DNA from 2 places in the Aliivibrio logei genome. Region 2 is predicted to be linked to the other one. Evidence: predicted binding sites of a transcription regulator. Region 2 holds the regulator's gene; the other holds the start of a gene.

Region 1 (15,544 bases), on a different contig from region 2:
GCGATGCTCATAAAGACCGACTATATCTTTCAATGGGTAACGTAATAGGTCAGTCATTGAAGTCAGAACTTGATAATCTTTACCTTTAATTTTTAGAGTTACAAGACGAGCTGTCATCGTTTTTGGTAAATCAGAAAACAGTTTTCTTGCTCTTGGGTTACTTCGAAGAAGAACAAGTTTGTCATTACGACCTAACGATCGAATTATTTCATATTGAGTATTCTTTTTCAGGGGAATAAGTTAGTGGCACTCCGAGCCTGTCGTCTGCCATTTATGTAGTAATCCTAGTGAATAGAACCCCTTAATTAACATGGTTACGCTATGGTCGGGATTACTGTCTATTAATTTCTCTGCCAATATCATTTCATTTGTATTGTAATTATCGAAAGCGCTTGCTGTAATAAGATGACTGCTTAGTTCCATTTGGCAAACCATTCTTACCTGTGGATATTGTGTTCCTTATTTGACGAGAGAAAGCCTCTTCATTTTTCTGGTTATCAGGAGTTCTCCATACGATACCATCAATAGCTAATAAGGTGAGTTCATTCCATTGAGAGAGATTGGCACTCTTAAGTCGTCATTCGCTCAAAGACGGATTTCATGACTGCTTCGCCAAGTGTTTTTCTACGCTGAATAAGAGCACTTGGAGCAACATAGGCTTTACCTGTTCTATCAACAATATCGAGTTGATTAACGAGGTCTTTCATTGATTTGTTGTTATAGATAGCCACACCATTGATTCAAGAGAAAGCTTACGCTTTCTCATCGTAACAGTTTCCTTAAGAGAATAAGCTTCATCGATAAGTTCGATAGGGAGTAAATTACTTAAGGTTTCAATGTTATTAGGCTTCCAGTTATTAATCACGTTTAGAGCTTGAGATACATCCATAAAAAAATCCAAGTGCATTAAATTCACTTGGATTTTGACCGCTCAGAAGGGTCAGTCAACCGATTATATTTACCTTAAATGATCGGCATTAGAGGTTAATATGATCTTTTATTTTTAATATATAAGTATTTTTACTAAGAGAAACCTTAATATTTATCTAGTCGGTTTTATCTTTCCAGATACAACCTTAATTAAGACTATTATCTATAGTTTAAATCGGTTGTTAACTGAATTTTAATATCGTGGATATAGTTCAATCCTCATATTAAGTCCTTGAGAATAGACTAGTATTGAGTGTGATATCTATTGTTAAATGTATTAAAAGAAGGTGTTTGAATTGTTTTTTGATATGCATATCGTAGGATGTGTCATAAATTTCGAAGCATAGGATAGCCTATGCTTCGAATGTTATTATTTATTTTTTTCTAATAATTTTGCTTTTTCGATCATGTTAGTAATAGTTGACCCTTGAACTAGAATAGAGAAAACAACGACAGAGTAAGTCATTACAAGAATAATCTCTCTTACATCAATGTTTTTGTCGGGAATAACCATAATTCCAGATGGAATAGCAAGTGCCATCGCTAAGGCTAAACCACCACGTAAACCTCCCCAAGTTAAGATCTTAACGGATAATGGATTGTAAGTTCTAAATCTCTTAAATCCGATATAAGAAACATAAACACTTAAATATCGGCTAGTTAATACTAACGGTATAGATATAGCCATTAAAATCCAATCTTCTTGGTGGAATTTGAATAACAGCATAGACATACCTATTAATAAGAATAAAACGCCATTTAAAAATTCGTCTACTAATTCCCAAAAATGGTCTAAGTGTTCTTCACTTTCTTTTGAAAAACCAATGAAACGAGTCCAGTTTCCGATCATTATCCCGGCAACAACCATTGATAATGGGCCTGATACATGTATCACATCAGCTAAAGCGTAGCCAGCAGTCGGAATACCAATGGTTAATAATAATTCCATCGAATGGTCGTTCGTGGAGCTTATTAGGTAATGGAATACTAGACCTAAAACAAAACCATAAATTATGCCACCAATAGCTTCTTGGAAAAATAACGAAGTAACACTCCCTACCGTAGGAGTTTCATTACCGAAAGCAATTGTAAATAAAGTTACGAATATAACTAATCCGAAGCCGTCATTAAAAAGAGACTCTCCTTCGATTTGGGTTGAAATACGTTGTGGAGCATTCATTTTTTTTACAATAGCTAAAACAGCTATTGGATCTGTTGGTGATATAAGAGCGCCAAATAACAAACAATAGATAAGGTCAAAATTAATACCTATGAATCCGCAAATAAACCACAGAGCAAAACCTATAAAGAAAGTTGAGAATAATGTAGCCCCGAGAGCTAACACAGTTATTTCCCATTTTTGATCTTTCATATGTGGGAGTTTAATCCCTAAACCACCGGCAAACAGCAAGAAGCCTAATATTCCTTTTAACAAGAAATCTTCAAAATTTATTTCAGTTAATGTTTCAGTTGCTATTTCTCTTAAGTGGAACCAGCCATTGTGGCCCGCAATTATTATCGCAAGAGATAACATTATTGATCCTGCGGTAATGGCAATCGTGGTTTGCATTTTTCCTATTTTACTATTGAAGAATGCAATTAACATTGCTCCAGCAGCAAGAAAACAGAGCGTATTGTAGACGGACATTACTAAACCTCTAATTATGTATTTTATGTAACAAACTATGACTTATATCATTTTCCGCGTAATTTGATAAATATCAAATATTATTTCTATTTTGTTAAAATAAATCCATTTTAGACGTCTAGATTTCTATTCGATGTGTGATAGGATTGTAAAAAGAAAGTTTATGGATGAGGCAGTACCGTGGCAGGAAGCATGATAAAAAATCAAATCGAAAAACAGCTTTTAGAACGAATTTTATTGATTGATGGTGGTATGGGTACCATGATTCAAGAATATAAATTTGAAGAAAATGATTACCGTGGAGAAAGATTCATTGATTGGCATTGTGATCTAAAAGGAAATAATGATCTATTAGTCTTGTCAAACCCTAGTGTAATTCGTGATATTCATTTGGCCTATTTAGAAGCAGGGGCCGATATTCTTGAAACAAACACTTTCAATGCAACGACGATTGCAATGGCTGACTATGATATGGAAAGCCTAAGTGCAGAAATTAACTTTGAAGCTGCAAAATTAGCTAGAAAAGCAGCCGATGAATGGACTCTCAAAACACCTCATAAACCCCGTTATGTTGCGGGTGTTCTAGGACCAACAAATAGAACCTGTACGCTTTCACCTGATGTTAATGACCCGGGTTTTCGTAATGTCACATTTGATGGATTAGTTAAAGCATATTCTGAATCTACTCGCGCTCTTATTAAAGGTGGATCTGATTTAATTCTTATCGAAACTATTTTTGATACCTTGAATGCGAAGGCCTGTTCATTTGCTGTTGAATCTGTTTTTGAAGAAATGGGTATTACATTACCCGTTATGATTTCGGGAACAATTACGGACGCCTCTGGCCGTACATTATCAGGTCAAACTACAGAAGCTTTCTATAATGCACTTCGCCATGTAAAACCAATCTCATTTGGTCTTAATTGTGCTTTAGGCCCTGACGAGTTGCGTGAATATGTTGGAGAATTATCTCGAATTTCTGAATGCAGTGTTTCTGCTCACCCAAATGCAGGCTTACCTAATGCGTTTGGTGAATATGATCTTTCTCCTGAAGAGATGGCAGAGCACGTAGCTGAATGGGCTCGAAGCGGCTTCTTAAATTTAATCGGGGGTTGTTGTGGTACAACGCCAGAACATATTCGTCAAATGGCAGCAGCAGTTGAAGGTGTGAAGCCTCGCGTTTTACCTGATATTCCAGTTGCTTGTCGTTTGTCTGGTTTAGAGCCTCTAACTATTTCTAAAGAGTCTTTGTTTGTAAATGTTGGAGAAAGAACTAACGTAACGGGTTCTGCTCGTTTTAAACGTTTGATTAAAGAAGAGTTATACGATGAAGCGTTAAGTGTTGCCCGTGAACAAGTGGAAAATGGCGCACAAATTATCGATATAAATATGGATGAAGGAATGTTGGAATCAGAAGCCTGTATGGTTCGCTTCCTTAATCTATGTGCATCTGAGCCTGAAATATCGAAAGTTCCAGTGATGGTCGATTCCTCTAAATGGGAAGTTATCGAGGCTGGCTTAAAGTGTATTCAGGGTAAAGGTATCGTTAACTCTATTTCACTGAAAGAAGGTAAAGAAAAATTTGTAGAACAAGCTAAGTTGGTTCGTCGTTACGGTGCGGCAGTTATTGTGATGGCCTTTGATGAGAAAGGGCAAGCGGATACTCGTGAACGAAAGATCGAGATATGCACCAACGCTTATAATATTTTAGTTAATGAAGTTGGTTTCCCACCTGAAGATATCATTTTTGATCCAAATATCTTTGCTATTGCGACTGGTATTGATGAGCACAACAATTATGCTGTCGATTTCATTGAAGCCGTTGCCGATATTAAAAGAACATTACCTCATGCGATGATCTCAGGTGGTGTTTCTAATGTGTCATTCTCATTCCGTGGAAATAATTACGTTAGAGAGGCAATTCACGCTGTATTTTTATACCACTGTTTTAAACATGGTATGGATATGGGAATAGTAAATGCTGGTCAGCTGGAAATTTACGATAACGTACCTGAAGAATTACGTGAGGCGGTTGAAGATGTAGTCTTAAATCGCAGAGATGATTCCACAGAACGTTTGCTGGATATTGCTACTGCTTATTTAGAAAAAGCGGTGGGTAAAGTTGACGATAAATCAGCACTAGAATGGCGTACTTGGCCAGTAGAAAAGCGTTTAGAGCATTCTTTAGTTAAAGGTATTACTGACTTTATTGTCGATGATACAGAAGAAGCTCGTGTTAATTCTGAACGCCCAATTCATGTGATTGAAGGTCCATTAATGGATGGGATGAACGTGGTTGGTGATTTGTTTGGTGAAGGAAAGATGTTCCTTCCACAAGTAGTAAAATCAGCTCGTGTAATGAAGCAAGCGGTTGCTCATTTAGAACCCTTTATAAATGCAACAAAAGACGTAGGTTCTACAAATGGGAAAATCTTATTAGCGACAGTTAAAGGTGACGTTCATGATATTGGAAAGAATATCGTAGGTGTCGTACTTCAATGTAATAATTATGAAATTATTGACCTTGGTGTCATGGTGTCATGTGAAAAAATTCTTAAAGTAGCTAAAGAAGAAAACGTCGATATTATTGGTTTATCTGGTTTGATCACCCCTTCTCTTGATGAGATGGTGCATGTTGCTAAAGAGATGGAACGACAAGGATTTACGGTGCCTCTTTTGATCGGTGGGGCAACGACATCGAAAGCGCACACTGCCGTTAAAATAGAACAAAATTACTCACAGCCGGTTGTTTATGTGAATAATGCCTCACGTGCCGTAGGCGTATGTACATCACTTCTTTCTAATGAATTAAAACCTGCATTTATTGAAAAGTTAGATTTAGATTATGACCGAGTGCGAGATCAGCATAATAGAAAAACACCACGTACAAAACCTATTACATTAGAAAGGGCACGAGCTAATAAAGTTGATATTGATTGGGTTAGTTATACTCCACCAACGCCAATGAAACCAGGCGTACATATTGTAGATGATGTTGATATAGCAACATTACGTAAATATATCGATTGGACACCATTCTTTATGACTTGGTCTTTAATGGGGAAATACCCTGCGATTTTAGAGCATGATGAAGTTGGCGAAGAAGCGAAACGCTTATATAAAGACGCTAATGATCTTTTAGACCGTGTAGACACTGAAGGGTTATTAAAAGCCCGTGGTATGTGTGCATTATTTCCTGCGGCAAGTATTGGTGATGATATCGAAGTGTATAGCGATGAATCTCGAACAACAGTCGTAAAAGTACTGCATAATTTGCGTCAACAAACGGCAAAACCAAAAGGGTTTAATTACTGCCTATCTGATTATATAGCACCAAAAGAAAGTGGTAAGAAAGATTGGATTGGTGGTTTTGCGGTTACTGGTGGAATCGGTGAACGTGATTTAGCGGATGCATATAAAGCGAATGGTGATGATTATAACGCAATTATGATCCAAGCTATTGCTGATCGTTTAGCGGAAGGTTTTGCTGAATATTTACATGAAAAAGTACGTAAAGAAATTTGGGGTTATGCTACGGACGAAAACCTGTCTAATGATGAGTTGATCCGAGAAAAATACCAAGGCATTAGGCCTGCTCCTGGATATCCTGCATGTCCTGAACATACTGAAAAAGGGGCTCTTTGGGAATTAATGAAGATTGAAGAATCAATTGGCATGTCATTAACATCGAGCTATGCAATGTGGCCTGGCGCTTCAGTATCTGGAATGTATTTTTCTCATCCTGATTCTCGTTATTTTGCTATTGCACAAATACAGAAAGATCAAGCTGAAAGTTACGCTGAACGAAAAGGCTGGGATATGTTAGAAGCAGAGAAATGGTTAGGACCTAACTTAAATTAAACCTTAATTATGACTTAAAATAAATGCCCGTTAGCGAATGTTAATGGGCATTTTTATTACGTTAATATTTATTCGAAGAGTTCTTTATGAAGTACTTCAACTGCTTTTTTTGCTTCAGCGTCACTTAATAAAAAGCATAAATTATGCGGGCTAGCACCGTAACAAATCATACGTAAATTAAATTCTTCTAATGTACCAAAAACTTGCTTTGCAGAGCCTTTAGAGTTACTCATCTTATTACCAATTAAAGCGACTAAGCATAGATTATTTTCAACTTCTACAGTGCAAAGTTCTTCGAGCTCTCTTTGTGCCTCTAACGGTAGTTCAGGAGCTTTACCGTTAGTGTTCGTTTGATCTAAAGTTAATGCAACACTGACTTCTGATGTGGTAATTAAATCTACCGATATTTGGTATTTAGCTAAAATTTTAAATACTTCAGCTAAAAATCCATAAGCATGGAACATACTTGGGCTATGTAACGTCACCATGGTTTGATTGCAACGTAATGTTAATGCTCGAAATAATGGAGAGCTATTTACCTTTTGTTTGATCCATGTACCGCCTTTTTCTGGCTCTTTAGATGAGCCAACAAACACTGGGATTTGATGACGCAATGCAGGAAGTAAAGTTGAAGGATGTAGAATTTTCGCACCATAGTTTGCCATTTCTGATGCTTCACTAAAGCTGATTTCTGGAATAGGGGAAGCTTTGGGAGCGATGCGAGGATCTGTCGTATAAATGCCAGGGACATCAGTCCAAATTTCTAAACCGCAAGCTCTTACTGATTCTGCGATCAAGGCTGCACTATAATCACTACCGCCTCTGCCTAATGTTGTTGTATTTCCGTCACAATCCGCACCAATAAATCCTTGAGTAACGACGATGTGTTTTTGGCATAAAGGAGCTAGTTTTTCTTGAGCTAGATGAGAAATATAGTCTAATTGAGGTTCGCCTTTACCAAATGTTGAGTCAGTACGAAGAACGGTTCTTATATCAAAACGAACGGCTGAATTGCCTCGCTCAATTAACAATTGAGTAAATAGGTGAGTAGACATTAGCTCACCGCAAGAAACAAGGTGATCGGTTAATTTATCACTTATTTGGAATGAGGCTGAATCAGCGGCTTTTTCTATATCATCTAAGATTTCAAGGATAGCTTGTTCTGGATAAACAGGATCAGCTAATTGATCTAATACAGAGAAGTGAATATCTTTTAATTCATTAAGAATATTTTTTTTCCGTTGAGTATTTTCAACACCATTAGCTAATTCAACTAACAGGTTTGTGACCCCTGAGCAGGCGCTAATAACAACTAAGTGAGTATTTTTGTTTTGTTCTATTACATGGGCACTACGGCTCATTGCTTCAAAATTAGCAACGCTAGTGCCACCAAATTTAGCAACATTTATAGGGTTCACTATCCTGTCTCCCGACTACATCCAATGTGGAAATAAATATGAAGAAACGACAGCAATATAAAAGGTTATTGCTAGAAGCTCTTCACTTAATATTTAAGTGACAATCGTAAGGATTCAGCCAATACGATCGATAAACGACTCCCAAGGGTAGTTTATCTCGGCATAACTCTCCCTCACTTATTTGTTTTGGAGTTTGGGCTCCACAAATTAAGCTACCTAGGTAATGCTCCTCTTCTTTATATTTCTAAAAGTACGAAATACGTTTCATTAATGTGCTTTTTTATGAATCAAATGTCAATTGATAGTAACGTTTTTTTTGTCTTTCTTACCTTCTAAGTAAAATTTAACTATTTAGTGTTGTTTTAGGCAGTTAAGTCACTCTAATTAGTTTGTCTAATTGAGTTTAATTATTTTTATGTTTATTATTTGAACACTTACTATTCAAGGAGCGAGTCATGCAAAGTTTTATTCCACCACAAAGAACCCTTATGGGACCTGGTCCATCTGATGTTTCTCCCCAGGTATTACAAGCATTGAGTCGCCCTACTATTGGTCATTTAGACCCATTGTTTATTAAAATGATGGATGAAGTAAAAGAGCTATTAAAATACGCATTTCAAACAAAAAATGAATTTACTATCGCGGTGTCAGCGCCAGGCAGTGCAGGAATGGAAACGTGTTTTGTTAATCTTGTAGAGAGAGGCGAAAAAGTACTTGTTTGCCGTAATGGTGTTTTTGGTGAGCGAATGCGACAGAATGTAGAGCGTTGCGGTGGAATTGCGATCGTTATTGATGATGAATGGGGAACTCCTGTATCGTTAGCAAAAGTAGAAGAAGCATTGATTAAAGATCCTGAGATTAATGTTATCGCATTTGTGCACGCAGAGACATCAACAGGTGTATTAAGTGATGCGAAGTCTATCTCTGAATTGGCACAGAAATACAACTGTTTAACTATTGTAGACGCAGTAACATCGTTGGGTGGGGTTCCTTTATTCGTAGATGAATGGTTATTAGATGCGGTTTATTCAGGATCTCAAAAATGCTTATCTTGTATACCTGGTCTTTCTCCTGTGACGTTTTCAAATAAAGCGGTTGAGAAAATGAAGTCAAGAAAAGAACCGGTACAAAGTTGGTTTTTAGACCAAAGCCTAGTATTGGGTTACTGGAGTGGAGAAGGCAAAAGAAGCTATCATCATACCGCACCAGTAAACAGTCTATATGCATTGCATGAATCATTATTAATGCTTAAAAATGAGGGGCTAGAGAATGCATGGAAGAGACATGATTATTTTCACCAAGAACTTAAGCGTGGACTAGAAAGTTTAGGTGTTTCATTTATTGTTGATGAGAAATACCGATTACCACAGCTAAATGCGGTCTATATTCCTGATGGTACTAATGATGCTTTAGTTCGAAAAGTATTATTAGAAGAATATAATTTAGAAATTGGCGCAGGATTAGGGGATTTAGCGGGTAAAGCTTGGCGCATTGGATTGATGGGGTATGCGGCACGTAAAGAAAACGTGTCTCTTTGTTTAAAAGCGTTATCTGACGTATTATAAATAACATGATGATAAAACGCCGTTGATAAATTCAACGGCGTTTTATCATTACTTTCTGATTTGACGTAACTTTTGGTCAAGTTGAACGGTTTCGAAATTGTTATTCGGAAATAAGAATACGGCTTCTCTTCTTATGTCTTCCGCGTTTGCTTCTTGCCCTAAAGCTTGATAAGCGATGATTAGGTTTTGATAAAATGCTGGTCTAGGTTTATTTTTTATAAGCTCTTTGGACCAAGTAATGTAAGGTATGATTAAATCTGGCCTTTTATTGATGATGCCAATGGATAATTGTGCTGATAATACATCCCAATTAAATCTATCTTCCCACACGACAGGATTACTGACTTGATTTAATATTTCTGGATTCATTGGTTTTGTTGTTTCAAATTTGGTTAAAATCCAGTTTGTGTGTAATGCTGAAAGCATATAAAAGGCAGTGATAATTGGAAGAACAAGAGAACTTACTCGTAACGATATTTTGCTGACTCCAGTAATGCGGTATTTTTTATACTTACAGCTAAGCTGATCTATCCAAAAGAGAAGGATAATGAAGGTAAACCAGTGAAGCATAGAATGGTAAAAAGGGTATTCTAATTGGCTGTGAATAAAGATAGGACTGATTAGAGCAAGCAATGCAAATTGCGTATCTAATTTACTTTTTCTAATTTTTAGTAACACCCCACCAGCAGCTAGTAATAATCCAAATATAGCAAGAATACCACCTTCTACTCCCCAGTAGAGGACCTCATTATGAGGATGGTCCATTGATGGTAATCCCGATTTATAATCGGCAGATATTTGGTGTTGTTTGGCCGTATAAAGAATGTAAGCGGCTTCAAAATTCCCATAGCCATAACCAGTAATTGGTTTCTCTAAAAACATATCCAGTGCTTGGGGGAATGTGTATCTTCTTGGGCTTTCTAAATCTGCTTTTTTACTTAATAACGAAATATTATTGAAATCATCATTTTGTGAAAAATGTAAGATAACAAAACTGCCACTAACGCCCATAATTAAAGCAAGAATCCACGATGAAAATCGTTTTTTTGTGCAATATTTCCACATGTATGGGATTAACAATAGAAGGCTAAATACAGCAGCAATCCAACCCGTTCGTGAAGCTAAAACAATAATTAGCGGTAAGGTTAGGATTATTGTTATATATAAAAGTGTAAGTGCGACAGGGTTCTCTCGGTATTTAATTGGTTGTCTTGCCAGAAAATACGAGGCTATGGCAAGCCCTGTAACTAAAAAACTTGCCATTACATTTGGCTGCTGAAAAATACCATAAGGGCGGTTTGAAATTACGTTATAACCAAACGAATTCCCTGGTTCTAGAAATAGATATTGAATATAGCCAAAAATAGCTTCAATCAATACAGAACCAATGATGCACCATAGAAGCCATTGCTTTTGTTTATTAGAAAATGCAAATTGTTGTAAGGTGAGAAAGAAAAGCCAGCCAGCCCATAATCCAAAAAATTTTCCAGCGGCTAATAATGGAGAGGAGTCTTGATAGATTAAAGGTACAGAAAGTAGAACTGCTGAGAAAAATAAAACGATTGTTAATGTGGAATACTTAATTACCCCTTGTTTCGCTATATGATAGAAGGCAATGGCAATGGCAATACTTGCAGGGATCCAAGAGGCAGCATTAAAGGCTAAATGGAGACCTGAACCACCTGGATTTGGTTGGAAAAAGTGAGCACAAACAAAAAATAGAATACTGAGGCTAACGAGAAAAGATTTAGTAAGTGGTTTTTTTATTTTTCTTGCTTCGAGTTGAGTTCCCTGAGTAAGTAAGATTGCCATTTTTTCAATTAATCCCTGTAATAAAGCCAGCAAAGTGCTGGCTTTATTCTATCCGATAATACTTAATAAGTATGGAATTTTATAAGGAAAGCATTGGTTTTAAGAAGCGTGCCGTATGTGATCCTTCAATAAGTGCAACTTCTTCGGGGGTTCCTTCTGCAATGATCTCTCCACCACCATTACCACCTTCTGGCCCTAAATCTACCACCCAGTCAGCTGTTTTTACTACATCTAGATTATGCTCAATAACCACAATGGTATTTCCTCGTTCACGTAAGTGATGAAGAACCGTCAATAGTTGTTGAATATCATGAAAATGCAAACCAGTAGTTGGTTCATCTAAAATATAGAGTGTTTTTCCAGTATCTCTTTTCGATAATTCTCGAGCTAGTTTGACACGCTGAGCCTCCCCTCCAGACAAGGTCGTTGCCGCTTGACCTAAACGAATGTAAGAGAGTCCAACATCCATGAGTGTTTTTAATTTGCGAGCAATCACGGGAACAGGAGCAAAGAAAGTATGAGCATCTTCAATGGTCATTTGAAGAACTTCATCAATACTCTTACCTTTATATTTTACTTCAAGCGTTTCACGGTTGTAGCGTTTACTCTTACAAACATCACATGGCACATAAACATCAGGTAAGAAATGCATTTCTACTTTTATAACCCCATCACCTTGGCAAGCTTCACAACGGCCGCCTCGAACATTAAAACTAAAGCGTCCAGGTTTATAGCCACGAGAGCGGGATTCCGGTGTTCCAGAGAATAATTCTCGTATTGGAGTAAAAATACCAGTATAAGTCGCGGGGTTCGAACGAGGGGTTCGGCCTATTGGACTTTGATCTATATCGATGACTTTATCAAAGTGTTCGATGCCTTTAATTTTTTTATAAGGCGCGGGCTCTGAAGTTGTTGCTCCATTGAGTTGAGTATGTGCAATCTTGAAAAAAGTATCGTTAATGAGTGTCGATTTACCAGAACCAGAAACACCTGTGATACAAGTAAAGAGACCAACCGGTAATTTTAATGTAACATTTTTTAAATTATTGCCAGTCGCACCAATCAGTTCTACTTGTTTTTTAGGGTCCGCCTTAACTCGTTCTTTTGGTACCGGAATTTTTTTTGCGCCACTTAAGTATTGGCCTGTTAAAGAATCTGGATTATTAATTATTGCTGCATAATCGCCTTCAGCAACAATATATCCACCATGCACACCGGCTCCAGGGCCTATATCAATAATATGATCGGCACTTCGAATTGCATCTTCATCATGCTCAACGACAATCACCGTATTTCCGAGATCGCGTAAATGATTTAACGTTTTTAATAATCGTTCATTGTCGCGTTGATGGAGCCCAATTGATGGTTCATCAAGCACATACATAACACCTACAAGCCCGGCACCAATTTGACTAGCAAGACGTATTCGTTGAGCTTCTCCGCCAGAAAGAGTGTCTGCCCCGCGCGATAAATTAAGGTAATTTAGACCAACATTAATAAGAAAATTTAAGCGCTCGTTTATTTCTTTCATTATCTTATCGGCAATTTGTGCTTTTTGCCCTGTTAAGGTTAATGAGCTGAAAAATGCCATTGAATCTTGAATGCTCATTTCACAGATTTCAGATAACGTGGTATCAGCGACAAAAACGCTTCTTGCTTCTAAGCGTAGGCGAGTCCCATGGCAACTAGAGCAAGATTGTGTAGAAATGTATTTGGATAAATCATCACGAACGGAGTTTGATTCTGTTTCTTTATAGCGGCGATCTAAAGTATTTAAAATACCTTCAAATGGGTGACGTTTTACACGTAAATCACCCCGGTCATTACTGTAATGAAATTCAACTTCTTCACTACCAGAGCCATTAAGGATGATTTGTTGAATTTTTTTTGACAATGATTTAAAGGGTGAGAAAAGGTCAAAAGCATAATGTTCAGCGAGGGAAGTTAGCATTTGGAAGTAGTAATAGTTCTTTTGATCCCATCCTTTGATCGCTCCTTCAGCAATACTAAGTTTGTTATCTAAAACGATTCTATCGGCATCGAAATATTGTTGTACACCTAAGCCATCACAGGTACCACAAGCCCCTGCTGGATTATTGAAAGAGAATAAGCGAGGTTCGAGTTCTTGCATACTATAACCACAATGTGGGCAAGCAAAATTAGCCGAAAAGATCAGTGGTTCATTATCGGTCTTATCCATATAGTCGATAACGGCAATGCCACCGGTTAGTTCTAATGCCGTTTCAAACGACTCTGCTAAACGTTGTTGAAGATCTGAACGGACTTTAAACCGATCAACGACAACTTCAATGGTGTGTTTTTTGTGTAACTCTAATGTGGGTGGATCGGAAAGATCACATACTTCACCATCAATACGGGCTCGAATAAAGCCTTGTGCTGCTAGATTTTCTAATGTTTTAACATGCTCGCCTTTGCGCTCCTTAATAATAGGAGCAAGTAACATAAGCTTAGTGCCTTCCGGCAGCTCTAAGGCTTTATCTACCATTTGACTAACGGTTTGAGCAGTAAGTTCGACATGATGCTCAGGGCAGCGGGGTTCACCAATACGAGCATATAGTAAACGCAAGTAATCGTAGATTTCAGTAATGGTACCCACAGTAGATCTTGGGTTATGAGATGTGGATTTTTGTTCGATAGAGATAGCAGGAGACAGCCCTTCGATATGGTCTACATCGGGTTTTTCCATAAGAGATAAAAATTGACGGGCATAAGCAGATAATGACTCAACATAACGTCGTTGACCTTCTGCATATAATGTATCAAATGCCAAAGAAGATTTACCTGACCCAGATAACCCAGTTATCACAATTAATTTATCACGTGGGAGTGTTAAGCTAATATTTTTTAGGTTGTGGGTTCTGGCCCCTCTAACTTCAATTTTATCCATTGGGATCTCACTGCATAAATAATGACTGAAGACTAAGTATTGCACAGACTATTAGAACAACAAAGAGGTACTGGATAAAAAAACAGTAATGATAGGGTAGGAGAGATTCAGAATGAAAAAAAACGCCTTATGATATTTCATAAGACGTAATAATAATTAAAACAAACGAGCTTACTTTTTGCCTGTTGTTTGTTTTGCTAATTCAGCTGATTTTTTATCTTTTAAATATACATTTTCGTAGCAGTAGTTTGTTGCTTGGATATAACCTTCAACGCTACCACAGTCAAAACGCTTACCTTTAAATTTATAAGCAAGAACACAACCTGATTGAGCTTGCTTTAATAACGCATCGGTAATTTGGATTTCGCCACCTTTACCTGGTTCTGTTTGCTCAATAATCTCAAAGATATCTGGTGTTAGAATGTAACGACCAATGATCGCAAGGTTACTTGGTGCAGTGCCTGGTTCTGGTTTTTCAACCATGTTATCTACGCGGTATAGATCGTCTTTGATCATTTCACCCGCAATAACGCCGTATTTATGCGTTTCGTTATCAGGTACTTCTTCTACTGCAACGATAGAACAACGGAATTGCTTATACAAAGCAACCATTTGAGACAGTACGCCTTGTTCTTCATTGACACATAAATCATCAGCAAGTACGACAGCGAATGGTTCATCGCCGATGAGTTCACGTCCAGTAAGAATGGCATGACCTAAACCTTTCATTTCTCTTTGACGAATATAAGTAAAATGTGCAGCGTCAATTAATTCACGAACGTCTTCAAGAAGTTCTTCTTTATTTGTGCCACTGATTTGGTGTTCTAGCTCGTAGTTTTTATCAAAGTGATCCATTAAAGAATGCTTACCACGGCCAGTGACGATGCATATTCCGTCCATGCCTGCATTGATAGCTTCTTCTACGCCATATTCTATAAGCGGTTTATTTACGATTGGCATCATTTCTTTTGGCATAGATTTAGTAGCAGGAAGAAAACGAGTACCGTAGCCAGCGGCAGGAAAAAGACATTTCTTGATCATAACTGAGTCCTAAAAGACGAAATTTAAATTATTGGAAGCGCTCTTACTTGAGCATCATCGTTATATGGTCAGTTTAACGACTAATAACGGGTAAATGAAGCGCTTTAAGTTGAAACATGGTGGAGTATCATTTTTAATTATGAAATATGCATGACTTCTTTAAACCAATCCCAAATCCCAAATGAAAAATTATGAAATATATCGATACCGAGCGCTGATTTTATAAGATAAAGAATAACCACCGCGAGTCCGAAAAGAGCAACCACACCGAAGCACGTTAATAGTGTCATGAAGAATAATGCAAGTGGTGACTCGCTTCTCATCTTATTTCTATAATCTCTACCGAGTAAAAAAACGAAAA
Region 2 (15,544 bases):
GGGATGCTGGGTTGCAACAATCTCAATTGTTGAACTTGAAGAGCTATTCGAAGGTTTACGAGTTGTAGCAAAAATGCTGTTAGAAAAAGCCATTTCTAAAGGTGATGAAGCGTGGGAACTTAGTGTATTAACAAGCTACCACAGATTAAGTAAAGTCAACTTAGAGAATACACCAGAAGCAATCCAAGAATGGACACAGCGCCACTCTGACTTTCATAATTCACTTCTTTCTGGCGCAGACGCTCCTATTATGTTCCAGTTTTATCAAGAATTAACAAACCAAATTAGGCGTTATCGCCACCTTCAAAATACACATAAAATGTTTAATAAAGAACATACTGATTATTTGGAAGAACATGAAACAATCATGAAATTAGCGCTTTCTCGAAATACAGACCAAGCTGTTGTATTATTAGAAAGTCATTATATTAAGACCATGGATCTACTCTCTGCCTATTTTGAAGCTTAATTTACCTACAAAAAAACCAGGTAAATCACCTGGTTTTTTTGTATTCGTGTTGAGCTTACCATCCAAAAAACTCTTTATTATGCGTACCAATCAATAACACCATAAGTAAAAAGTATATTGCACTTAACTTAAACCCTAGAATAGCCAAACTGCCGATTGTTAACCTCACTAAAAAATCTGTAAGCATAAATACCTCAGCCTCTTTAGCCCTGCGTATCACTTTGCAATATCAGCTTCCTGCTGTAGACAAATTAAACAATACTAATAAGTATAGCTACCTTACGACTTTAGTCTAATAAACGCTCATGTATCTAAGCCAAATCACCTAAATCACTACAAATAGAAATAAGATTACGTCCATTGGTTTTTGATTCATATAATGCCAAATCAGCACACTTATAAGCATCATGACCCGCAATACCTATATCAGCCAAACCACCACTAATCGTTAATTGATATTCTTCCAATTGAGAAACCGCGACACGCAAACGATTGACGACCCTCTCAGCATCTTTCAACTCGGTATGAGGCATAATTATCGCAAACTCTTCGCCGCCAATACGAGCAACAAAATCCGTGTCTCTAGAGCCTTGTTGTAGTATATCAGCGACAAGACAAATGACCTTATCACCGACATCATGGCCTTTAGTATCATTAATTCTCTTAAACCAATCAATATCAAGAATAGCTAAGCAACATTGATGTACTGGGTAATAACGATTCGTTAATAATGTCTGATTCTCTAATTCAAACTCGAATTTTCTGCGATTCCAACAATCCGACAAACTGTCTTTTTCACTTAAATAACGCAATTCTTTTTCTAATAATTTTCGTTGAGTAATATCAATATAAGACAAAATATAATATTGAATGTCTTTACGCTTATTCTTAACGACTTGAATTCTTACTAGCAAACTCAATTTTTTTTCGTACTTATTCAATGCTTCGATTTCACCTTGCCAAACACCCAATTCTTCGACTTGTTTCCAGTTCTGAACTCGCTTTTCTGAACGCTCAACATCTGACTTCAATACATCAAATGTAGTTTTTCCTATCGTCTCTGATGCACAATATCCGCTAATTAAAGAAAACGCTGAATTTACTTTTATGATCCGTTGATGTTTATCAGTTATCACAACAGCAGTCATCCCCTCAAGAGCTGACTTTGCAAGTTGGCTTTCAATATTTGATTTATCCCATAATGTTAAAGCGACCCCACAAGGAAGTACGATTAAGCTTAATAACAATAATACAATCGTTGTTTCTTCGATTAATTCAGACTTCGCTTCTTGAAATAAAACATTCAAGCTTTCTTCAGAGTAATCCAATAAAAAGTACACTTCTTTATTTGGTACTTTTTGATTAAGAGCGAACTTATAAAACGAAAAAATATTTTTATCAATGTAAGCGCTGCCTATTTTCTGAGTACTCATTAAGCGCCATAATTCCGCATTTTCAGCCTTTAATGTTTGGTCCTCCCGTCCATTGACCAGATGGCCAAACACTTTATTTCTCTGATTCGTTAACAAATAATAACCATCTTGGTTAACAATAGAGGGCGAAATATTAAGTGTAGGAGAAAACTTAATCACATTTTCAATTCTCGTCTCACTCAGTTCAGCAACAACATACCCTTTACGAGATCCCAACACTTCAATTGGAATAATAATTTGCATGACTGGCTTATAAACACCCGACGTCGCTAACTTTTCATTTAATACCACCCCTTCCGAAAATACTTGTCCGGCTGGTAATTGGGATAACGTTGTTAATAAAGAGTGATTCACGACAGTTAAGGGCAAATTATGTTTAGATGTCTCATTATTGATGGCGTTATAAGATAAGCTAAATAAAGCAATCCCTTGGTTATCGATAAGTTCTAATTGAGAGAAGAACTTTTCAGCTTTAACCAAATTAACCCATGAGCTTTCTACGGCTGCTTTAACACGATTGGAAGGGTATAAAAAATAATCATAAACAGGTCGGCTATCAGAGAGTAAGCCTAATGTATTTTGGATACGAGTTAATAACTCATCAAATTCATGATGCGTATAAGCTAACTGTCGAGTTGACTCATTTTGAACTTGCTCAATAATAACCAGTTTTTCTTTCTGATATTCACTATAAAAATACATAAGCGTTATCATTGATAACACAAGATAAACACAGCTAGAATAAGCTACTATTTTAAAACTTTTCTTATTCATTTCAGTTGAACTCAAATATACAGAGCGCCATTCTATATTTTTATCATTATATAAACAATCAAGCCTTCTCAAAAAGAAGGCTTGATTTATAAATCTATCTAAGTGAATTGTAAATGAATATTACACTCTAAGAGATTTTTCTCCTCGAGCAATACCAACAACACCACTTCTTGCCACTTCAATAACATCCGTCACTTCAGAAACCGCGGTAATAAACGCATCGAGTTTCTCTGATGTCCCTGTTAACTGAATGGTATATAAAGAACTAGTTACATCAACGATTTGTCCACGGAAAATATCAGCAGTACGCTTGACTTCTTCGCGTGCAAAACCGCTGGCTTTAACCTTAATAAGTAAAAGTTCTCGCTCTACATGGTCAGCGTCTGTGACTTCTTGTACTTTAATGACATCTATTAATTTATGTAATTGCTTCTGAATCTGTTCAAGCTCCATAGCATCACTTGCCGTCGTGATATTTAAGCGCGATAAGGTTCTATCTTCAGTTGGAGAAACCGTTAGTGACTCAATGTTATAACCTCGTTGAGAGAAGAGACCTACAACACGAGATAACGCCCCTGATTCATTTTCTAATAGCAGTGATATTATATGTCTCATTACGTTCTCTCCGTCTTACTTAGCCACATCTTGTCCATTGCTTCCCCTTTAATTTGCATTGGGTAAACATGTTCCGTTTCGTCAACATTAATATCAACAAAGACCAATCGATCTGTCATTGCTAATGCTTTTTCTAGACCAGATTCCAATTCATCAGGATGATTAATTCGGATTCCAACGTGACCATAAGCTTCTGCAATCGCTGCAAAATCAGGAACAGAAGTCATGTAAGAATTTGAGTGTCTGCCTTGATAAATGATGTCCTGCCATTGTTTAACCATGCCTAAGAATCGGTTATTAAGATTAATAATCTTTACCGGGATATCGTATTGAAGCGCCGTTGATAGCTCTTGGATATTCATCTGAATACTGCCATCTCCAGTAACACACACAACAACGTCATCAGGATGCGTAAATTTAACCCCTAAAGCCGCAGGTAAACCAAAGCCCATTGTTCCCAAACCACCCGAATTTATCCAACGACGAGGTTTATCAAATGGATAATATAATGCGGCGAACATTTGATGCTGACCGACATCAGAAGCAACATAAGCATCACCATTGGTTAATTTATAGAGTGTTTCTATCACTTGTTGCGGTTTAATTTTATCCGGTAATTTTTTATACGCTAAACAATTACGAGCACGCCACCCTGCGATATCTTTCCACCATGCTTCCATCGCTTCGGCATCATTATGTCCATCTTGTTCATTCATTAATGACAGCATTGAGTCGAGGACAATATCAGCAGAGCCAACAATAGGTAAATCCACTCGAACATTTTTAGAAATAGAAGATGGGTCGATATCAATATGCATAATGGTTGCATCTGGACAATATTTTTCTAAGTTATTCGTCGTCCGATCATCGAATCTAACGCCAATACCAAAAATAAGATCCGCATTATGCATTGTCATATTTGCTTCATACGTACCGTGCATACCCAGCATACCTAATGCATTCTTATGCGTACCTGGGAATGCTCCTAGCCCCATTAAGGTGCTTATAACAGGTAAGTTTAACGCTTCAGCTAACGTTAATATTTGAGCATCTGCGGAAGAAATAATGGCACCACCACCAATATAAAGGACAGGCTTCTTAGCAGAAAGTAATGCTTTTAGCCCTTTTTTAATTTGCCCTTTATGGCCATTCATTGTGGGATTATAAGAACGTAACGAAACCGCTTCAGGATACTGATAAGGGAATGTAAATGCAGGGCTCATGACATCTTTAGGAATATCAATAACAACAGGGCCAGGTCGGCCTGTCGATGCAATATAAAATGCTTTTTTTATAATTTCAGGAATGTCTTCGGCTTTTTTAACTAAAAAACTATGCTTAACTATCGGGCGAGAGACGCCTACCATGTCACACTCTTGAAAGGCATCAGTGCCAATCATGTTGTTTGGTACATTGCCAGATAGCACAATCATTGGAATAGAATCCATATAGGCCGTTGCTATTCCTGTAATCGTGTTCGTTGCTCCCGGGCCTGAGCACACAAGAACCACGCCAGGTTTACCTGTTGCACGTGCATAACCATCAGCCATGTGTGTTGCTGCTTGCTCATGTCTCACTAATACATGTTGAATATCGTCGCTTTTCATATGCAACGCATCATAAATATCAAGAACAGAACCGCCAGGGTATCCGAATATGTGCTCTACACCTTCATCAATCAAAGACTGTACGATCATCTCTGAGCCAGATAACATTTCCATATTTATCTCCAGACGCTGAAAACCTCAAATAGAAGATTTGAATTATCTACAAATTATTGGTTTTACATAGTTAGGGCTTATTTTTAGCCTAAACCGAATTAATTAAATTAAATCCCTATGCATATGGCTATATGTGATAACAAAAGCCAACATTACGAAACAACTTTAACCTTTTCATAGCACCTTGGTCTAGCGTCATTTTAACTCTACAGAATATAAATTCAGGCTTTGACTAATTATCAATATTTAAGAGCAACCTAACCAAGGTGAATTAGAAGTAAAAACCAAGCTATAGGCAATAAAGAGAGATTAAAATAGTTACGTTTCACTAAAAAACGAAGGCATCACGCTTTCTACATTGAGTAAGATCTCATTTTTTAGGCGAAAAAAAACCAGTCTAAAAGTGACTGGTTTTTTTATCTATGAATCTACAGAGATATACTATTCTGCTTTATCTTTTTTATCTTTTTTCTCTTTCTTCTCATCGTACATTTCTTCAATTTCGTCTTGATAACGCTCACTGATAACTTTACGACGTAACTTTTGTGTTGGGGTTAATTCACCTTTATCCATCGAAAATGCTTTCGATAATAATGTGAATTTTTTCACTTGTTCAAAACGAGCCAATTCTTTTTGTAAATTAGCGACACGCTTTTCAAGCATTTCGACAATTTCACTGTGCTTAACTAATTCCATACGGTCATGATAAGCAATATTCAACTCTTTTGCGTATTCTTCAAGAGCATCATAACAAGGAACAATCAATGCAGAAACAAACTTACGCGTGTCAGCAATAACGGCAATTTGCTCAATAAAATGATCTTTACCAATCGCGCCTTCAATCACTTGTGGTGCAATATATTTACCACCAGAGGTCTTCATAAGCTCTTTAATACGATCAGTAATGTATAAATTACCGTCGGCATCAAACTCACCAGCATCACCTGTTTTTAGGAAACCATCTTCAGTAAAGGTCAATGCGGTTTCTTCTGGCTTATTATAATATCCTTTCATGACCATCGGACCACGAACTAGAATTTCATTCTTTTTGCCAATCTTAACTTCAGCGCCAGGCATTAATGTGCCTATAGAATCAGGATGAAATTTACCGTCTTCCCAGCATGAAATCGTTGCTGTGGTTTCTGTCATGCCATAACCTAATTTAACATTGACGCCAAGCGCATGAAAAAATCGGCCAATGGTTGCATCCAATTTAGCGCCACCACACGGCATGAAATTGATGTTACCACCCAAAATCATTCGTAACTTAGACAACACTAACTTATCTGCAATTTTATGAGACTGTTTCAGTATCCATGAAGGTTCACGTGCCTCTTGTTTGCAAGCAGACATCTTCGCCCCCATATTTACAGCCCAAGTAAACATCACTTTACGATGAGCAGGAGCACGGGATACTTTTTCATGAACCGTTGAGAAAATCTTCTCGTAAAAACGAGGAACCGCGCACATAACCGTTGGCTTAACTTCAGTGAGTGCGTCTTTAATTAAGTTTGTGTTTGGTAAATAGCAGTTAATCGCACCTTTATAAAGAACGTAAAACGTCCAAGCACGTTCAAAAACATGCGATAACGGTAAGAAACACAATGATACGTCTTTTTCCGTTAGCGCTAAATTCGTGTTATGCCCCTCTAATTGAGAACCAATATTGGTGTAATCTAGCATTACCCCTTTTGGTTCTCCCGTCGTACCAGAGGTGTAGATCAATGTCAGTAAATCATCCATTTCAGCCGTATCAAGACGATGAGTTAACTCTTCTTGATGAGATTCATTTGCTGCAGAAATGAAGTCATTCCACGAAACACCAGCTTCGTGATCATTTAAATCAATGTCATCACTTAACGCGACAATATGAGTTAATTGTGGGCATTGTTCAAAAATCACAACCGCCGAATTATACTGCGCTTGTTCACCCACAAATAATATGCGGATATTTGCGTCATTAATAACATAAGCCGCTTGTGTTGGTGTGTTCGTTGGATAAATAGGCACAGGCACTGAACGCAATTGCATTGTTGCAAAATCAGCAACAGTCCAGCGAGGCATATTATTGGCGAAAATCCCTACTTTCTCTTGTATTTTCAATCCATGAGCTAATAGTGCTAAAGACAGAGTATCCATTTGCTGACCAAATTCACCCCAAGTGATGTCACTCCATGCTGAGCACTGAGTGTCACTCCAAGCGCCACATTTACGTTCACGTAATGCAGTGTCATTTGCACGAGTTGCAATGTGCTGGCGGATCTCTTTTACAATATGTGGATTTTGAATAGTCATCTCGTATCACCTTTAGGCTTACACTTGTAAGCTATAATCTAAACAAAGTGTACAAGTGGTGCTAAAAAAGGCAATACTTTCTCTGTATAAAATGTAAGGAATGTTGTACGAAACTCATTTCTGATGAGCCGTATTAACAAGTTCATTATTAATAATATACATTTCATTTATATCGAATGAGATCCTACAAAAAAGGCAACATCAATGATGCTGCCTTTTATTCTTCTAATTTTAGAGTATTTCAACGCTAAAACATCATACCTTTACTTGAAGCAACGACTTCTTCGCCACAAATAAGCATCAATTGATCACGCATCCAAATATGACCTTTGTCTTTTTGGTACGAGTCATGCCAGCTTAAATAGCCACTGATCCCTTTTGATTCAATTGGCAATGGAAGAATAGCCAGTTGATCGCGGTTTGGCATTGAACTGACCAACCACTTAGGAGCAACCGTAATCAACTCTGATTGAGAAACAACATAAAGAATGTTGCTGATGCTAGCCCCTTTGTAAGCTTGCTCATAAATAGCATCTTGATATAAATGGTCTGCAAACCCTTTTGTATTTTCAATACGAGCAGGAACAGCATGTTTCTCATTTGCCAATTGCTCTTTAGTAATCATACCCTGAATTCGAGGGTGATTAACGGCAGCAACAACCACTAATTCATCAGTAAATAACTCAGTGCTCATAAAACCAGGTTCGTCAAAACGAACATAATCAATCACAAAGTCAATTTCTTGATAACGAAGCTTTTGAGCAATATCCGCTTCATGTTCACCAGACAACTTTAAACTAATATGAGGCGATTTTTGCTGAATATCTCTCATGATTCGTGGAGCAAAACGAATATCCGAAGGGCTACAAATTGAGAGCTTAAATTGTCTCATTGATGTTTCAGGAATAAACGTCGAACTTGGTAATTCATTTTTTACCAATTGCAGTGCTTGACGCATTGGTGCGAATAATTGACGAGCACGTTGCGTTGGTTGAATACCACGACCATGGCGAATAAAGAGTTCATCATTAAACATCACTTTTAGTCGTGATACCGCATTACTCACTGCCGGTTGTGACATACCTAGGTTTTGAGCTGCTCGAGTAATATTTTGCTCTTGCATTACTGCATCAAAAACAGTCAGTAGATTTAAATCTACTCCACGTAATACTTGTTCTGCTCTAACGCTATTAGATGCAGAGGAAAATTCAGACATACTCATTTAAAGGCTCTCTCTATTTTTCAGCAAATTATTAAAATAAGAAAAAGTAAGCTGCATATTATTATAGTTATACACGTTATTGACAGAACGTATGCTAGCCAACTGTTCAACATAATCACTGAATAGATTTACAAAATCCATAGCACGTAACAGATTTTAATTTTAATTTATGCTTAATCAAAGTTAACCGATTAATTTTATTTACAAATCAACCAATTAGGCAAAAACATAAAATAACCTAAATATCAATAGTTTCCGATTTTTCCTACGTTAAACGAAAAAAACCATGCAACATGGCATGGTTTAAAATATAACGAAACGTTAATAAGTATTACATTTGGTTAAAATAACGCTGAAATTTTATTCAAATCAGACTGGATTGCTCCGGCGGTAACCTCTCTTCCGGCGCCTGGCCCTCTTATCACTAAAGGGTTATCTTTATACCACTGACTTTCAATCGCAAAAATATTATCGCACGGTAATAAATTAGCCAATGCATGATGTTCAGACAGCGCTTCAATCCCAACCGTTGCACTGCCATTTTTATTCAAACGGGCAACATAACGAAGTACTTTTTGTTCTCGCTGCGCTTGTTCCAAACGTTCCGATAATGCTTCATTTAAGGCATCACCTTTTGCCAAGAAGTCATCAAGACTCACTTGCTGTAATTCGGCGGGAACCAACGATTCGACTTCGATTTGATTCGGTTCGATTTGTAACCCTGACTCTCTTGCCAAAATAACAAGCTTTCTCATTACATCGGAACCATCTAAATCATGCCTAGGATCTGGCTCTGTCAATCCTTGTTGCCATGCTAAATCGACTAACTCAGTAAAGGGAGTCTCTCCAGTATATTGTTGGAATAACCAAGAAAGAGTGCCAGAAAAGATCCCAGAGAGTGCAACAATGCTGTCTCCGCTTTCACGCAAATCTTGCACAGTATGATTAATTGGTAATCCCGCGCCAACCGTTGCATTGTATAACCAATGTCGACCAGTTTTTGCAAACGCATCAACAACCGCTTGATATTCATGACTTGGTGCTGAACCCGCGACCTTATTTGCAGAGATCAAGTGCATGCCTTGTTCTGCAATTTTAGTGTATTGACTTGCAAGCTCAGGGCTTGCCGTTACATCTAAAATAACAACGTCATCGTATCCTTGGACTGAACCGATTTTTTCAATCCATTCAAATTCTTCGTAGCTCACCGCTTCATCATCAAAATGGCTGACTACTGATGCACTATCGATACCGTCAAAATCGAACCAGTATCGATGACGGTCAACGACTCCGACTAATGAAAAAATCATGCCTCGACGTTTTTCTAAAATTCGTTTTTGCTGAGTAAACAATGTAAGCCACTGCGCACCAATATTACCGTGACCACACAAAACAAGGCCAACTCGTTTCTGAGCTTGAAATAAACTGGTATGAATCTCATTGATCAATTCATCGGTGTCTAATTTACGAAGAATAGCAACAAGACTTAACCCTGATTCCGATTCACACACAAACTCTAAAGGTCTATTTTTTAATTGATGGTAAAAACCATGGCTATGAATGGCATTAGCCGTTACACCAGCACCTACTGCTGCAACCATTGAGTACCCTTCTTTTAATTTAATTTCAGCATGCACCGCTGTATTTTGCAGCATATCTAAAGCATCACTGACGATCTCTGAAGTGTAGGCAAGTAATAAAGTAAATTTATCGGCTTGTGCTTCTAACGCAAGAGGTTGAAGTTGAGCACGAGTTAAAAGAGAAAGCACCTCGGTTTGAGCTCGTTCAAAATCTTGCCCACGGCCAAAGCCAAGTTGGATTAAGTACACATCATCCAACGAAGTAACAATTTTAGCGCCACGACCAGAGGCCAAGACACGTTCAATGCGTGTTGAACCCGATTCTGGTTGATAACTGCAACGTAGACTCAAATCTAACGCACTTTGCGCTACTGGCTGTAATGTTCTGCTATGTAAAACAGGGGCAGCTAAACGGGCCAATTCACTGGCTTCATCCAAACGAAGTAGCGGCAATAAACAAGCGTCTTCCACTTTTCTAGGATCCGCACTAAATACCCCAGCAACATCACTCCAAATAGTAACACGAGAAACTTCAGCTAATGCACCAATCATAGTTGCTGAGTAATCCGATCCATTACGCCCTAATAATACGGTTTCACCCTTTTGGTCACGGGCCATAAATCCAGTAATAACAAGACGACCATGAGGGTGTTGTGCTATTTGTTCTTTAAATAAAGGCCATGAAAGAACACGATCAACCTCAGGCTGAGCCCCTCTTTCTGCTCTTAAAAAATGGCGAGAATCCAACGGTGCCGATTTTAATTCAATCTGGTTTAAATAAGCCGACAACAAACGAGACGACCATATTTCACCATGACCAAGCACATCGGCTTGTTGAACTTCATTTAGCGGAGCATGTAATTGACCGATTGCAATCAACTCTTTATGCAACAATGCCTGCAATACTTCCGCCTGATCTGGCTCTAACAATTCAGAAATTAACTGTTGCTGATAATGACGCAAAGACTCCAATGTATCGTGAGCCAAACGACCATCTTTAGATAAGTTATCAATCCATTCAAGAATACGGTTTGTTGTATTACCCGCGGCAGAAACAACAACAAGATCATGCTCGTTTGAATATTCTTTTAAGATGGTTGCCACACGGCGATAACACTCAGGATCAGAAAGACTGCTGCCACCAAATTTATGTAACTGACGTTGCACCAAAGACGTTGTCATTATTTCACCTCTGCAGCCACAGCAAACGCTTGTGTAAGATCTGCGATTAAATCTCTACTGTCTTCTAGGCCAACAGAAATACGTAATAACGTCGGCACCAAACCGGCAGCAGCCTGAGCTTCATCTGACATCGCTCTATGTGTCATCGTTCCCGGATGAGCAATCAGACTTTCTACTCCCCCTAACGATTCAGCTAAAGAGAAATATTTTAACGCTTTCACAAAAACTTTAAGTTGGTCTAACGAACCGTTTAATTCAAAACTCAGCATTGCACCAAAACCCGCTTGCTGACGCTTTGCTATTTCATGCCCTGGGTGCTCAGGTAGACTAGGGTGATAGATCGTTCCCACTAACTCTTGCTGTTGTAAGCATTTTAATACTTCCATCGCATTTTCTTCATGCACTCGCATACGAGCACTAAGAGTACGAATTCCTCTCAGGGTTAAATAGCTATCAAATGCAGTACCTGTTGCACCAATGCAGTTCCCCCACCATGCCAATTCATCGGCATGTTCTTTCGTTTTAGATATGATCACACCACCAACAACGTCTGAATGCCCATTAATGTATTTTGTTGTGGAATGAAGAACGAAATCAGCCCCAAGAGTCAGTGGCTGCTGTAATACAGGAGAAAGGAACGTGTTATCAACCGCAACTAATGCACCGACTTCTGCCGCTTTTTTACAAATTTCGGCAATATCGACTACGCGAACTAATGGATTGGAAGGCGTTTCTAATAAGATCAGTTTTGGCTTTTTAGCAAGCGCTTCATCTAAAGCGGCGGCATTAGACTGATCCACAAACAACGTTTGAAAATCACCTTTATTTGCTCTGGTGTTAAAGAGTCGATAAGTGCCGCCATAGCAGTCATGAGGGGCAATAATTAAATCATCAGGACCAAGCAAGGCTGATACCATTAAATTAAGAGCCGCAGTGCCACAGTTCGTCACCACCGCACCCGCACCACACTCTAAATCAGACAATGTTGTTTCTAATTGAGTTCGGGTTGGATTCCCTGAGCGAGCGTAATCGTACGTTGGAACATCTCCAAATTCTGGAAAGCTATAATTAGTCGATAAATAGATAGGAGGCACAACCGCATTGTGTTGTGAATCGGTTTCAATGCCAGTACGAACAGCAATAGTTGCAGGTTTTCTCTCGCTCATTATTTCCCTTCCAAACTGCTATGCAGTGGTATAATCTAATCCATAAGTTATATTCTTCTACTTTACCATCACAAAATGAGACGTCAATACTTCTAGACGTCTATATATCTTTGCTTATAGACGTAAATATCGCTAGAATTAGCTCATCGCATTTTAAACAACAATAATATTAGAACGAAGGTGAGCAATGGCTGATTGGAATGGTGACTATTTAAGTCCTTATGCCGAGCATGGTAAAAAAAGTGAACAGGTAAAAAAAATTACCGTGTCAATTCCAACGAAGGTACTACAAATCCTTACGGATGAACGTACTCGTCGTCAAGTAAGTAATCTTCGCCACGCCACAAACAGCGAATTGTTATGTGAAGCGTTTCTTCATGCTTATACTGGCCAACCATTGCCAACAGATGAAGATTTACGTAAAGATCGTCCTGATGATATTCCAACAGAAGCAAAAGCGTTAATGACCGCAATGGGCATTGAATTCGAAGCATTCGACGAAGAATAAAAGTGATTAACTCCTAGCTAATGATAACAATCATTAGCTAGATCACATTTTCGATTATTTCCTACTTTCTTTATCCCCTCTGTTTTTCTGCTCATTTCAATTTTACATTACCTCTCTGTCTCATACTTACCCTATCCAATTGGCCATGTTCAAGTTCTAAAAGCGAATGATAATTTACTCTATCGGCTGTATTACAATAGTGCTAAACAACAACGAATACATTAGTGGTATTCAAGTTAACGCTTGGTGGTAAACCCATAATTTAATTCCCCCTAATAAAAAGACTTCCTCATCAATGACGTAGGAAGCCTTTTTACTTTAATTAATATATAAAAGCAGTTTACGCTTCCATGTATCCTTCTGGCATTTCAATACGAGCGACGCCTGAATCAACCGCTGCTTGTGCTACCGCTTTTGCAACTCGAGGAAGTAAACGAGGATCCATCGGTTTAGGAATGATGTAACCTTTGCCAAACTCTAAAGAATCAACACCCGCCGCTTTTAATACTTCGACAGGCACAGGTTCTTTCGTTAATTGACGAATTGCTTCAACCGCAGCCAATTTCATTTCATCATTAATCACGCTTGCACGAACATCGAGTGCACCACGGAAGATAAATGGGAAACAAAGTACGTTATTTACTTGGTTAGGATAATCAGAACGACCAGTACCCATAATTAAATCATTACGAACTTCATGAGCCAATTCTGGTTTGATCTCAGGATCTGGATTTGAACAAGCAAATACAACGGGCTTATCAGCCATTAATTTAAGCGCTTCAGGTGGCAATAGGTTAGGACCCGATACCCCTAAGAATAAATCAGCGCCTTCAATAACATCTTCAAGCGTACGTTTATCTGTGTTGTTCGCAAAACGTTGTTTATATTCATTAATGTCATCACGACGAGTGTGAATTACGCCTTTACGATCAAGCATGTAGATCTTCTCGCGCATCGCGCCACATTTAATCAGCATTTCCATGCAGGCAACCGCCGCGGCACCCGCACCTAAACAAACAATGATCGCATCTTCTAACTTCTTACCTTGAAGCTCGATAGCATTCAACATGCCAGCTGCCGTTACAATTGCAGTACCGTGCTGATCATCGTGGAATACAGGAATATCACAACGTTCAATTAAACGACGTTCAATTTCAAAACAATCAGGGGCTTTGATGTCTTCTAAGTTAATACCACCAAAAGTATCTGCAATGTTCGCTACTGTATCTACAAATTCATCAATAGTGCGATGTTTCACTTCGATATCAATCGAATCTAGACCGGCAAATCGTTTGAAAAGTAATGATTTGCCTTCCATTACAGGTTTTGAAGCCAGAGGACCTAAATTACCTAAGCCTAAAATAGCCGTACCATTTGAAATAACCGCAACCATATTGCCTTTAGATGTGTATTTATAAACATCGTCTGGGTTTTTCGCGATTTCACGTACTGGTTCAGCTACTCCTGGGCTATAAGCCAAAGCAAGGTCTTCTACCGTATCGGCGGGTTTAGTCAGTGCTATTTCAATTTTACCCGGCGTTGGGTAAGCGTGATAATGGAGAGCTTGTTCGCGAAAATCTTCAGACATGGGGTTTTCCTGAATGCTAATAAATATAAGAGAATTGTTTCAAAATAGTAAACTATATAATAGTTGATCTAGCTCAAACTTCATAGTCTTCGCTTACAGATCGTACCAACAAAAATGTCGGGTTAATTAATGATTTTATGACTTAATTTCAAATAAGAAAGTGACCTTACTCTGAATTTTAGACATAAAAAAAGGAGTCCTAATGGACTCCTTTCTTATCGGAAATTGGTAATTATTTTTTAGAACCAATTGCACCGAAACGTTTGTTGAAGCGATCAACACGGCCGCCAGTATCTACGATACGTTGCTTACCAGTGTAGAACGGGTGACATTCGCCACATACGTCTAGGTGGATTGTGTCTTTGCCTAGCGCTGATTTGAATTCAAATTCGTTGCCGCAAGAACAAGTAGCTTTAACAGCTTTGTATTCTGGGTGGATACCTACTTTCATGGGAAAACCTTATAATTTAGGCCGTGTCGCCATCCGAATCTAAGCCGGACACCACACGTCGTGTAACAAAAATAATAAGCATAAATAAATTACACCTACTTAAGGTCGCGTATAATAATGAATCGCGGCCAATCAATCAACTAATCTGTTACTTTTTCCACCGATTATTTTACTCCTTTGCGATATTTTTATCTAAGAGTAGACTATTCATCCTATTATTCCTGATTAATGTTGGCTATGTCCTATTCAATTGCACACGTTTCACTGCCCGTTCCTCTTGACCGCACCTTTGATTACTTAATTAAAGCCGGACAACACCCTGTCATTGGGGGCCGTGTAAAAGTGCCTTTTGGTCGTCAACGCCTTATCGGTATAGTCACAAAATTAAGCAATGACTCTGAATTTGCTCGTGAGAAATTAAAAGGATTAGACTCCGTACTCGATAGCACTTCTCTCTGGACTCCTCACCTTTATAAGCTTCTTAATTGGAGCAGCACTTATTATCAATACCCATTAGGGGAAACCTTAGCGAATGCGATG

The links. The regulator MetJ, encoded in region 2, represses methionine synthesis genes. The targets are predictions, from matches to a motif close to TTAGACNTNTANANGTCTAA.
Region 1: metH (methionine synthase) is a predicted target of MetJ. The motif match lies at 2,689-2,708, and genes of this name have one in related genera.

The regions. Positions count from the first base shown of each region.
Region 1 covers NZ_MAJU01000013.1:522-16,065, forward strand. Annotated here, with positions in the region: partial or broken gene A6E04_RS13125 (IS4 family transposase) at 1-889, opposite strand, end outside; gene A6E04_RS13130 (cation:proton antiporter) at 1,301-2,578, opposite strand; gene metH (methionine synthase) at 2,771-6,439, shown strand; gene lysC (lysine-sensitive aspartokinase 3) at 6,508-7,857, opposite strand; lysine riboswitch at 7,925-8,099, opposite strand; gene A6E04_RS13145 (pyridoxal-phosphate-dependent aminotransferase family protein) at 8,313-9,422, shown strand; gene A6E04_RS13150 (PglL family O-oligosaccharyltransferase) at 9,471-11,234, opposite strand; gene uvrA (excinuclease ABC subunit UvrA) at 11,314-14,142, opposite strand; gene galU (UTP--glucose-1-phosphate uridylyltransferase GalU) at 14,314-15,183, opposite strand; gene A6E04_RS13165 (hypothetical protein) at 15,321-15,544, opposite strand, start outside.
Region 2 covers NZ_MAJU01000006.1:106,933-122,476, forward strand. Annotated here, with positions in the region: gene A6E04_RS03680 (GntR family transcriptional regulator) at 1-469, shown strand, start outside; gene A6E04_RS03685 (sensor domain-containing diguanylate cyclase) at 781-2,604, opposite strand; gene ilvN (acetolactate synthase small subunit) at 2,797-3,291, opposite strand; gene A6E04_RS03695 (acetolactate synthase 3 large subunit) at 3,291-5,012, opposite strand; gene A6E04_RS03700 (AMP-dependent synthetase/ligase) at 5,454-7,307, opposite strand; gene leuO (transcriptional regulator LeuO) at 7,555-8,529, opposite strand; gene A6E04_RS03710 (bifunctional aspartate kinase/homoserine dehydrogenase II) at 8,871-11,291, opposite strand; gene A6E04_RS03715 (O-succinylhomoserine (thiol)-lyase) at 11,291-12,457, opposite strand; gene metJ (met regulon transcriptional regulator MetJ) at 12,645-12,965, shown strand; gene A6E04_RS03725 (malic enzyme-like NAD(P)-binding protein) at 13,306-14,553, opposite strand; gene rpmE (50S ribosomal protein L31) at 14,786-15,004, opposite strand; gene priA (primosomal protein N') at 15,242-15,544, shown strand, end outside.